2 regions of the Mesorhizobium sp. WSM4307 genome follow, and region 1 is predicted to be linked to the other one. Evidence: predicted binding sites of a transcription regulator. Region 1 holds the regulator's gene; the other holds the start of a gene.
What was found. Region 1 encodes PhoB, which activates phosphate uptake and scavenging genes when phosphate is short. Its sites were predicted from a motif close to TGTCATNNANCTGTCAT; they were not measured.
Positions count from the first base shown of each region.

Region 2: the regulator PhoB is predicted to act here: its motif matches at 2,134-2,150, upstream of FJV83_RS15310 (PhoX family phosphatase).

Region 1 is NZ_VFTB01000010.1:102,908-108,110, forward strand. Features, by position in the region: gene pstS (phosphate ABC transporter substrate-binding protein PstS) at 1-84, shown strand, start outside; gene pstC (phosphate ABC transporter permease subunit PstC) at 151-1,134, shown strand; gene pstA (phosphate ABC transporter permease PstA) at 1,138-1,989, shown strand; gene pstB (phosphate ABC transporter ATP-binding protein PstB) at 1,986-2,789, shown strand; gene phoU (phosphate signaling complex protein PhoU) at 2,815-3,522, shown strand; gene phoB (phosphate regulon transcriptional regulator PhoB) at 3,542-4,231, shown strand; gene FJV83_RS24295 (hypothetical protein) at 4,320-4,583, opposite strand; gene FJV83_RS24300 (ROK family protein) at 4,673-5,203, opposite strand, start outside.
Region 2 is NZ_VFTB01000006.1:15,084-20,286, reverse strand. Features, by position in the region: gene FJV83_RS15325 (sensor histidine kinase) at 1-696, shown strand, start outside; gene FJV83_RS15320 (response regulator transcription factor) at 693-1,355, shown strand; gene FJV83_RS15315 (hypothetical protein) at 1,424-1,939, opposite strand; gene FJV83_RS15310 (PhoX family phosphatase) at 2,213-4,216, shown strand; gene FJV83_RS15305 (hypothetical protein) at 4,350-4,574, shown strand; gene FJV83_RS15300 (NAD(P)/FAD-dependent oxidoreductase) at 4,650-5,203, opposite strand, start outside.

The DNA of each region.
Region 1 (5,203 bases):
CCCGACAGCGTCGTCGACCTGGTCAAGGCTTCGTGGAAGGCCGACATCCAGGCCGGCGGCAAGCCCGTCTACGTTGGCGAGTAACATCCTCCAAAGGAGCGCCGCGCCCGCGGCGCTCCTTTTCCTTCAACCGAAAGAGCCGAGCTTGACATGAGCGCTGTCCAGGAAGCCTTGCCAGCCGTTAGAAGTTCGCGCGATGCCACCGTTCGACGGTTCGCACTGACCGACGCAATCTTCCACGCGACAACCCGCGCCGCCGCGATATTGGTGCTGGTCCTGCTCGGCGGCGTTGCGATCTCGCTGTTTGCCGGTTCCTGGCAAGCCCTGTCGACCTTCGGCTTTTCCTTCCTGACCAGCGAAAGCTGGAACCCGGTGACGGAGAAGTTCGGCGCCCTGGCACCGATCTACGGCACCATCATCACCTCGGCCATCGCCATCCTGATCGCCGTGCCGCTCGGCATCGGCATTGCCATCTTCCTCACCGAGCTTTGCCCACGCCCGCTGCGGCGTCCGATCGGCATGGCGGTTGAACTGCTGGCGGGCATCCCTTCGATCATCTACGGCATCTGGGGCCTGTTCGTGCTGGCGCCGTTTCTGCAGACGACGGTGCAGCCCTTCATCATCAGCGTGTTCCACGGCATTCCGGGCCTCAACAGCCTGTTCGCAGGCCCTCCTTACGGCATCGGCCTGCTGACCTCGGCGATGATCCTGGCCATCATGATTCTGCCTTTCATCACCTCGATCACCAAGGACGTCTTCGATACGGTGCCGTCGGTGCTGAAGGAATCGGCCTATGGCATCGGCTGCACGACCTGGGAGGTCACGCGCCGGGTCGTTATTCCCTACACCCGCATCGGCATCATGGGCGGCGTCATGCTCGCCCTCGGCCGCGCCCTCGGTGAAACGATGGCGGTGACCTTCGTCATCGGCAACGCGCACCGCATCTCGACGTCGCTGTTTGCGCCGGCAACGACCATCTCGGCGACCATCGCCAACGAATTCACCGAAGCGGTCGGCGACCTCTACACTTCCTCGCTGGTCGCGCTCGGCCTCATCCTGTTCGTTATCACCTTCCTGATCCTTGCCATCGCCCGCTACATGCTGATGCGCATCGACGCCCGCACGGGAGCCTGACCGATGTCGACAGCCGCATCGCTTCACCAGAGCCGCAAGCGCAAGAATGGCGTGATGATGGCGCTGTGCGTCATCGCCGCCTGCATCGGCCTTGCCTGGCTGGCGTTGATCCTTGGCGCCTTGCTCTACAAGGGCCTGGCCGGCGTCTCCCTCTCGGTCTTCACGGAAATGACGCCGCCGCCCGGCGACGCCGGCGGCCTGCTCAATGCCATCTACGGCAGCATCGTGATGACCATCATCGGCATCATCGTCGGCACGCCGATCGGCGTGCTGGCCGGCACCTATATGGCCGAATATGGCCGCTTCTCGAAGCTCACCACGGTGGTCCGCTTCATCAACGACATCCTTCTGTCGGCGCCGTCGATCATCATCGGCCTGTTCGTCTATGAGCTGATGGTGCGGCCGATGGGGCATTTCTCGGCGATCGCCGGTGCCGTGGCACTCGCCATCCTGGTCATCCCCGTCGTCGTGCGCACCACCGAGGACATGCTCAACCTGGTGCCCAACGCCTTGCGCGAAGCCGGCACCGCGATCGGCGCGCCGCGCTGGGTGGTCATCCGCTCGGTTGCCTATCGTGCCGCGCTTTCGGGCATCGTCACCGGCATATTGCTGGCCATCGCCCGCATCTCCGGCGAAACCGCACCGCTTCTTTTCACGGCGCTGAACAACCAGTTCTGGTCGAGCAATCTCAACGCGCCGATGGCCAGCCTGCCTGTCACCATCTTCCAGTTCGCTCTCAGCCCCTATGAGGAATGGCAGCAGCTGGCCTGGACCGGTGCACTCATAATCACATTGACGGTTCTCGCGCTCAGCATCTTTGCGCGCAGCCTGACCGGACGCAGAGAGGACAAATGAGCCAGATGTTGTCTCCAGACATGACGATCGCCGCAGAGGCGGCGACCAAGGCCAAGATCGAGGTCAAGAACCTCAATTTCTACTACGGCCAGTCGAAGGCGCTGAAGGACATCACGCTGTCGCTGCCCGAGCGCAGCGTCACCGCCTTCATCGGCCCGTCGGGTTGCGGAAAGTCGACGCTGCTGCGCGTCTTCAACCGCATCTACGAGCTTTATCCCAAGCAGACCGCCGAGGGCCAGGTGCTGCTCGACGGCCAGAACGTTCTCGACCGCTCGCAGGACCTCAACCTGCTGCGCACCAAGATCGGCATGGTGTTCCAGAAGCCGACGCCGTTCCCGATGTCGATCTACGAGAACATCGCTTTCGGCGTCAGGCTCTACGAGAAGATCAGCAAGGCCGAGATGGACGGCCGCGTCGAGCAGGCGCTCAAGCGCGCGGCACTGTGGACCGAGGTCAAGGACAAGCTCAATGCTAGCGGCCTCAGCCTGTCGGGCGGCCAGCAGCAGCGGCTGTGCATCGCCCGCACCGTGGCGGTGAAGCCAGAAGTCATCCTGCTCGACGAGCCTGCCTCGGCGCTCGACCCGCTGTCGACCGCCAAGATCGAGGAGCTGATCGACGAGCTGCAGGCCGACTATACGATCGTCATCGTCACCCACAACATGCAGCAGGCGGCGCGCGTCTCGAAGCAGACCGCCTTCATGTATCTGGGCGAACTGGTCGAATTCGACCGCACCGAGAAGATCTTCACGTCGCCCCGCGAGAAGCGCACGCAAGACTACATAACCGGCCGCTTCGGCTGATCGCACGCATACGAGGACCAGGATCATGGCCGAACACACAGTCGCAGCCTTCGACGAGGATCTCGGACAGATCAGCAGGCTGATCAGCGACATGGGCGATCTCGCCGGCTCGATGGTCGGCGGCGCCACCAAGGCGCTGCTGAACTCCGACAATGCGCTCGCCCAGCGCGTCGTCTCCGACGACGCCATCATGGATGCGCGCCAGCGCGAACTCGACGACCGCGCCATCACGCTGATCGCCAAGCGCCAGCCGATGGCCGACGATCTGCGCCATGTCGTCGGCTCGATCCGCATGGCCGGCGACCTCGAACGCATTGGCGACCTTGCCAAGAACATCGCCAAGCGCGTCGGTACTGTCGGCCTCAGCGCCACGCCGCGCGACCTGTCGCATTCCATCGACGCCATGGCGCAGCTGGTGCTGATCCAGGTGCAGGGCGTCATCGAGGAGTATGCGGCGCGCGATGCCGCGGCACTGGCGAAGCTGCGCGCCGACGATGAGCGCATCGACGTCAAATACACCTCCGTCTTCCGCGAACTGCTGACCTATATGATGGAAGATCCGCGCAACATCACGGCTTGCACGCATCTGTTGTTCTGCGCCAAGAATCTCGAACGCATCGGCGACCACGTGACCAATATCGCCGAGAATGCGTACTATGTCCTGACCGGCACGCAGCTGCCCGCCAACCGTCCAAAACAGGACGAGACGGCGATGTCGGCGCCGGCGGCCTGAGCGCAGGGGTAACCAACCGATGATCGCACCACGCATCATGGTGGTGGAGGACGAGGAGCCGCTCGGCGTGCTCCTCCGCTACAATCTGGAATCGGAGGGTTACCAGGTCGAGGTGGTGACACGCGGCGACGAAGCCGAAATCCGCCTGCAGGAGAACGTGCCCGACCTGCTCGTGCTCGACTGGATGGTGCCGGCGGTATCCGGCATCGAACTCTGCCGGCGATTGCGGATGCGGCCCGAGACCGAGCGGCTGCCGATCATCATGCTGACCGCGCGGGGCGAGGAAAGCGACCGTGTACGCGGGCTTTCCACCGGCGCCGACGACTATCTGGTCAAGCCGTTCTCGACGCCGGAATTCATGGCCCGCATCAAGGCGCTGCTGCGCCGCGCCAAGCCGGAAGTGCTGTCCAGCGTGCTCAAGGTCGGCGATATCGTGCTCGACCGTGAATCGCACCGGGTCTACCGCAAGAAGAGCGAGATCCGGCTCGGGCCGACCGAATTCCGCCTGCTCGAATTCATGATGCGCCATCCTGGCCGCGTGTTCTCGCGCAGCCAGCTGCTCGACAATGTCTGGGGCGAGACGATCTACATCGACGAGCGTACCGTGGACGTGCATGTCGGCCGGTTGCGCAAGGCGGTCAACAATGGTCGCATGCCGGATGTCATCCGTACCATTCGTGGGGCGGGCTACGCGATCCGGGAAGACTAGAGCTTGCCTCATCCCGATAAAATCGGGATGAGGCTCCAAGATCGAAACTCCAATCAGCAGGTAGTCGCCAATGCCGTGAAGAGGGTGATCAGCGGACTTCGACTTCTCCCAACAGATGTTGCCGCCTCATCTCCTCTTCGACCCATACAGCAACGCGCTGGAGCTTTGAATGTTTGATGTCTCGAATGATCAGCTGCGTAGTGGCCGCGTCGACCTCGCCGATAATAATTTCGCCCCAGCCGTTGGTTCGCAGGAAGCGGTAGACGTCCTCGCCGAAGTTGCGAACACGATGGACGAGGCCGTAAAACTCGGCCTGATCTATGTTGAAGTTGATCACCAACGAACGGGACATCAGCAGATCATACAGGCAGACACATTGCCAATTGATGTCGCAACGGGCCGAACGCGGTCGTTCAGAATGATCGAGTTTCGCCCTGACCGTCAGGCAACGTTCTTTCCGGCACCCGTTCTTGCCTGCACGCCCGGCGCGAAAATCTCCTGGTCGACGAAGGTCAGCGCGCGCATGGCGCAACCTTCGCGGATCAGCGGCAGTTCGTTCGGTTCGGTGTCGAAGGAGATCGATTCCGAGTGCTGACCACCGGCGGTCTGGGCGATCGCCTCGCGCAATGCCGGCTCGATCAGATCGAAGGCGGCGGCGCTGACGCCGACCATGGCAACGGGCGCCGGATCGATCAGCGCGAACAGGCTGCCGAGGCCGTAACCCAGTGCCTCGCCGGCCTTGCGATAGGCTTCGCGCTCGGGCCCGTCCCGTTCCCGTGCCGTCGCGGCCAGCGCCCGCATCTGCGCGTCGCTGACATCGGCCACCGGCTCGGTGTCCTCGCCGAGCTGCCTGGCATTGCGCCAGATGGCGTAATTGCCGGCATAGGCCTCGACACAGCCGCGCCGCCCGCAGCGGCAGAGCGCGCCGCCGGGCCGATGGATCATGTGGCCGAACTCGCCGCCCGAGGAATG
Region 2 (5,203 bases), on a different contig from region 1:
CAGGTGTCGGAGTTGCAAGGCCTGGTGACGCAAAACAGCGCCTTGCGGCAGCGTGTGCAGCGGGCGTCGCGCCGCGCCACCGCGCTCAACGAACGATATTTGCGCCGGATCGGCGCCGACCTGCATGACGGACCGGCGCAGCTCGTGGCCCTGGCGGCGCTGCGCATGGACAGCCCGGTATTTTCCGGCGACGGCCATTGGGGCGAAAACCGCGCGACCGAGGTCGCGATGATCCGCAAGACGCTGGAGGATGCGATGCGCGAAATTCGCGGTATCTGCACCGGTCTCGTCTTGCCGCAGATCGAAACGGCCGCGGCAACGGACATATTGCGGATGGCGGTCGACGAACATCAGCACCGGACGGGAACGTCCGTGTTGCTCACGCTGCCCAGGCATTTGCCTGATCTTGGCACTTCCGAAAAGATCAGCATCTATCGTTTCGTGCAGGAAGGGCTGAACAATGCCTATCGCCACGGGCGGGCCAAGGATCAGACGGTGCGGGCCGGGATGAAGAATGGCAGGCTTTTTGTCGAAGTGTCGGATAGCGGGCCGGGTTTCGATCCGGCGCGGGTCGACGGGTTGGGTCTCGCCGGCCTCAGGGAGCGGGTCGAAAGCATTGGCGGCCAGTTCGAGACCTTGACCGGAGCGCAAGGCACGCGATTGGTGATCAGTCTTTCGATCGAGGAGCAAACATGATTGGCGCTATCCGCATCGCTATTGTCGACGATCATCCGCTGTTTCGTGAAGGCGTGACGCGCAGCCTGTCGGAGATCGGAGGTTTCGAGATCGTCGGCGAAGGCGCGACAGCGCAGGATGCCGAACGCATCGCCTCGACGGTGCAGCCTGACATTTTGCTGCTCGACATCTCCATGCCGGGCGGCGGCCTGTCCGCGGTTGCCAGCATCCTTGCCGACCACCCCGCCCAGAAGATCGTCATGCTGACGGTGTCGGAGACCAATGCCGATGTAACCACGGCGCTGAACGCAGGCGTGCAGGGCTATATCCTCAAGGGCGTCGGATCGCGCGCGCTCGCCGACATCCTGCGCAATGTGGCAGCCGGCGAGGGTTACCTTACGCCGACGCTGTCGGCACGGCTGCTTTCCGATCTGCAGTCCCCGCAATCCGCCGACGGCGTGGCGGACCGGTTGCGGCAACTGACCGAACGGCAGGCGGAAATCCTGCGGCTGGTGGCGGAGGGGCTCAGCAACAAGGAGGTTGCCTTGCGCCTGGAGCTGCAGGAGAAGACGGTCAAGCACCACATGACCGGGGTGCTGTCCAAACTCAATGTGCGAAACCGCACTGAAGCGGCTCTCATGGTGCGTGAGTTCCGCGACCGGGACAGAAGTCGCTCTTAGAGCAATTCCAGGAAAAGTGTGAAACGGTTTTCCCGGGCAAAGCGCTGGCCGTTGCCTGCTGGCCAGTTTCACAAGGCTTTCAGACGGCTGACATCGGCCGGCGTGGCCCGGCGGTCGATGATCGTACGACCCAGCGCATCCTTCATTTTGAAACGGCCGTTTTCGATCTTTTCGGTGATGCCGTCGGGATGTGTCACCGTGATCTTGTTGCCGCTCACCTCGACCTTGTCACCGGTCGTGCCGTTGACATGGCTGGCGCCTTTGGTGCTCTGACCCTTGCCGGAGGCCGAGTTGTCACCGCTGCCATCCGTTGCGGAATTGCCGCCGTTTGCATTTCCGTTGCCGCTGCCGTTACCGCCACTACCGCCGCTGCTGTTACCGCCGCTGTTGCCGCCGTTACTGCCGCCGTTACTGCCGCCGCTGTTGCCGCCACTACCACCACCTTTGCCGGCCTGTGCTGATGCGGCGTCGATTCCGGGGGCGGAGCCGTGCAGGGCAATTCGATAGGGAACGATGGTCAGCGCCAGAGCCGCCGCCGAAACGAGCGTCAGCCGGCGGCACCGGGCCGTGATCGATCCGTGCATCCTGATCTCCGTCGATTGAGCCGGCGCGCCCACCCCAACGTTGCAACCAGCAACTTCGCCGAAAGATGTATTGGCCGGAAGCGACCTCCGACCGTTGCGTTTGTCCTCCAGGACTTTTGCAAGCGCAAGATTGGACCAAAGTCCGAGGTCCGCGCGAGCAAGTCGCCTCGCCCCGAGCCTTCGGGCCTGTATGATGTCACGAAAATGTGATCGACCCGGCGTAGGAGTCGAACAGGCAACAAGCTCCAGCCACTCCAAAGCCAGAGGCCTTTCGTGACCGAACATCGCTCCCCTGACGCCCGATTCCGCACCAGCCTGCTCGAGGAAAACGAAGGACCGGCCACCAATCCCACCGACAACCGCACCATGGGTGAGATCATCGCCGCGCGCTTCTCGCGCCGGGGATTCCTGAAGGGATCGCTCGCCGTCTCGGCGATCGCCGCGACGGTCGGCCCGCTGGCCATGATCGCAGCCGACGATGCCCGCGCTGCGGAAGGCTCCGCCTTCACATTCGACGAGCTCGAGGCCGGCATCGACGACAGGCATCATGTCGCGCCGGGCTACGACGCCGACGTGCTGTTGCGCTGGGGCGATCCGCTGTTTGCGGATTCGCCGGAGTTCGACCCGACGAAACAGTCGGCCGAGGCGCAGGCCAGGCAGTTCGGCTACAACAACGACTATGTCGGCTACATCGCGATCGACGGCTCGGCCGAACACGGCCTGCTCGTCGTCAACCACGAATACACCAACCCGCATCTGATGTTTCCGGGCATCGTTGCGATCGTCGAGAAGGACGGGAAGAAGAAGGCCGAGGTGGCGCCGCTCGCGAAGGAGCAGGTCGATGTCGAGATGGCGGCGCATGGCGGCACCATCGTCGAGATCCGCAAGGAGGGCGGCAAATGGCAAGTGGTGCGCGACGGCAAGCTCAACCGCCGCATCACCGCCACCACGGAGATGGCGCTGTCGGGCCCGGTCGCCGGCCATGACCGCGTCAAGACCAATGCCGACCCGTCCGGCACGAAAGTGTTCGGCACTTTCAACAACTGCGCCGGCGGCGTCACCCCTTGGGGCACCTATGTGATGGCCGAGGAGAACATCCACGGCTATTTCTCCGGCGAATTGCCCGAGGGCCACAAGGAAGCCGCCAACTACAAGCGGCTCGGCATTCCGGAAGGCGCCTATGAGTGGGGCGCGCATTACGACCGCTTCAACCTCGCCAAGGAGCCGAACGAACCCAATCGCTTCGGCTGGATCGTCGAGGTCGACGTCAACGATCCGGCATCGACGCCGAGGAAGCGCACCGCCATGGGCCGCTTCAAGCATGAGGGCGGCGAATCCATCGTCGCCAAGGACGGCCGCGTCGTCTTCTATCTCGGCGACGACGAGCGCTTCGACTATGTCTACAAATTCGTCACCAAGGGCACGTTCAGCGCCAACGACCATGCCGCCAACAAGAACCTGCTCGACGAGGGCACGCTGCATGTCGCCAAATTCGCCGAGGACGGCACGGTGGACTGGCTGCCGATCGTCTTCGGCCAAGGGCCGCTGACCGCCGAGAACGGCTTCGCCGGCCAGGCCGACGTGCTGATCGAGACACGGCGCGCCGCCGATCTGCTCGGCGCCACCAAGATGGACCGGCCAGAGGACATCCAGCCCAATGGTGTCAACGGCAAGGTCTATGTCATGCTGACCAACAATTCGAAGCGCAAGCCCGATCAGGTCGATGCCGCCAATCCGCGTGCCGAGAATGCCTTCGGCCACATTATAGAGATCACCGAGACCGATGGCGATTTCACGGCCGCCAAGGGCAAATGGGAAGTGCTTTTGAAATGCGGCGATCCGTCGGTTGCCGATGTCGGCGCCACCTTCTCGACGGCGACGACGACCCATGGCTGGTTCGGCATGCCCGACAATTGCGCGGTCGATTCGGCCGGGCGCCTGTGGGTCGCTACCGACGGCCAGGGCCCGAAGGTCACCGGCCGCACCGATGGCCTGTGGGCGGTCGACACGGAGGGGGCCGCGCGGGCAACCTCGAAACTGTTCTTCCGCGTGCCGATCGGCGCGGAAATGTGCGGCCCGCTGTTTGCGCCTGACGACCAGACCGCCTTCGTCGCCGTCCAGCATCCGGGCGATGGCGGCGAGGATTGGGAAGGTTTTGGCCGGCCGTCCTACTATGAGGATCCGTCGACGCGCTGGCCGGACTTCAAGCCCGAAATGCCGGTGCGGCCGTCGGTCGTCGCCATCACCAGGCAAGGCGGCGGCAAAATCGCGGTGTGATATCAGGCCCGCGAACCTCGAGGGAGGGCTTCGGTTTGCCACCGCCCCTCCTTCGGCGTGAATCTATTCAAGCTCCGGGAAAGATTGGCAATTTACTGATGGCGCCCTAGGTCGTTCCCAGGAGATCACCGCCATGTCGAAGTCAGTCTATGATCGCGGCCTGCTCAAGCCCGGCGACATCGCCAAGCTGCAGCGCGTCTTTGACGAAGCCTGCCTGCGGCGCGAAGCACGACCCGATTCGCCGGAAGCGCGCGAGATCGCCCTCAACCTGCTCGCACTCCACAATGCCGGCATGGTCGACGAGGAGATGCTGGTGCAAGCCGTCGGTTTCCGCAGGCTGGAGCCGAAATCGGCGTGAGGCGCCAAGTCGCCAGAGACCTTTGTTTTGACGCAATTCCCGAGGGAACGCGCTCACACTTTTCCTGGAATTGCTCTAGCGGCTGGCTCCGGCGATCCGCCTGGCGATCGCCTTGCCCAAAATGGCGGCATTGGCGAAGCAGCCACGAATGCTCGGCCGCATGCCGGTGAACCACAGGCCGGGCAGTTTCGGGTCGGCTTCATCGCCATTGAAGAGCGGGACACCCTTGGCGTCGAGCACGCCGAGAGTGCCGACCATGCGTTCCAGGCCGGTGCGGTAGCCCGTCGCGGCAATGACGATATCGGGATCGACCAGGCGGCCATTGGCCAGGATCACCCCGTCGCGGGTGAATTCGCGTATCGCCGGCACCACGGTGATCTTGCCCGACTTGATGGCGTCGACGGCGCCGTCGTCCGCGGCGATCGCCGTGTAATCCGAGGCCAGGCGGCTGGCGCCGCCCGACGGCGCGGGCGGCATGCCGAATTTGGTGAGATCGCCGAAAACCAGGCGCTGCGTCGCGGCCATCACCGCATCGGCGACGCGCAGCGGCAAGCGCGCCATGAGCGGCGAAAGCCGGTGCACGGCGATCTTGCCGATCCGCTTGGGCAGAAGCGCGGGGCCATTGCGGG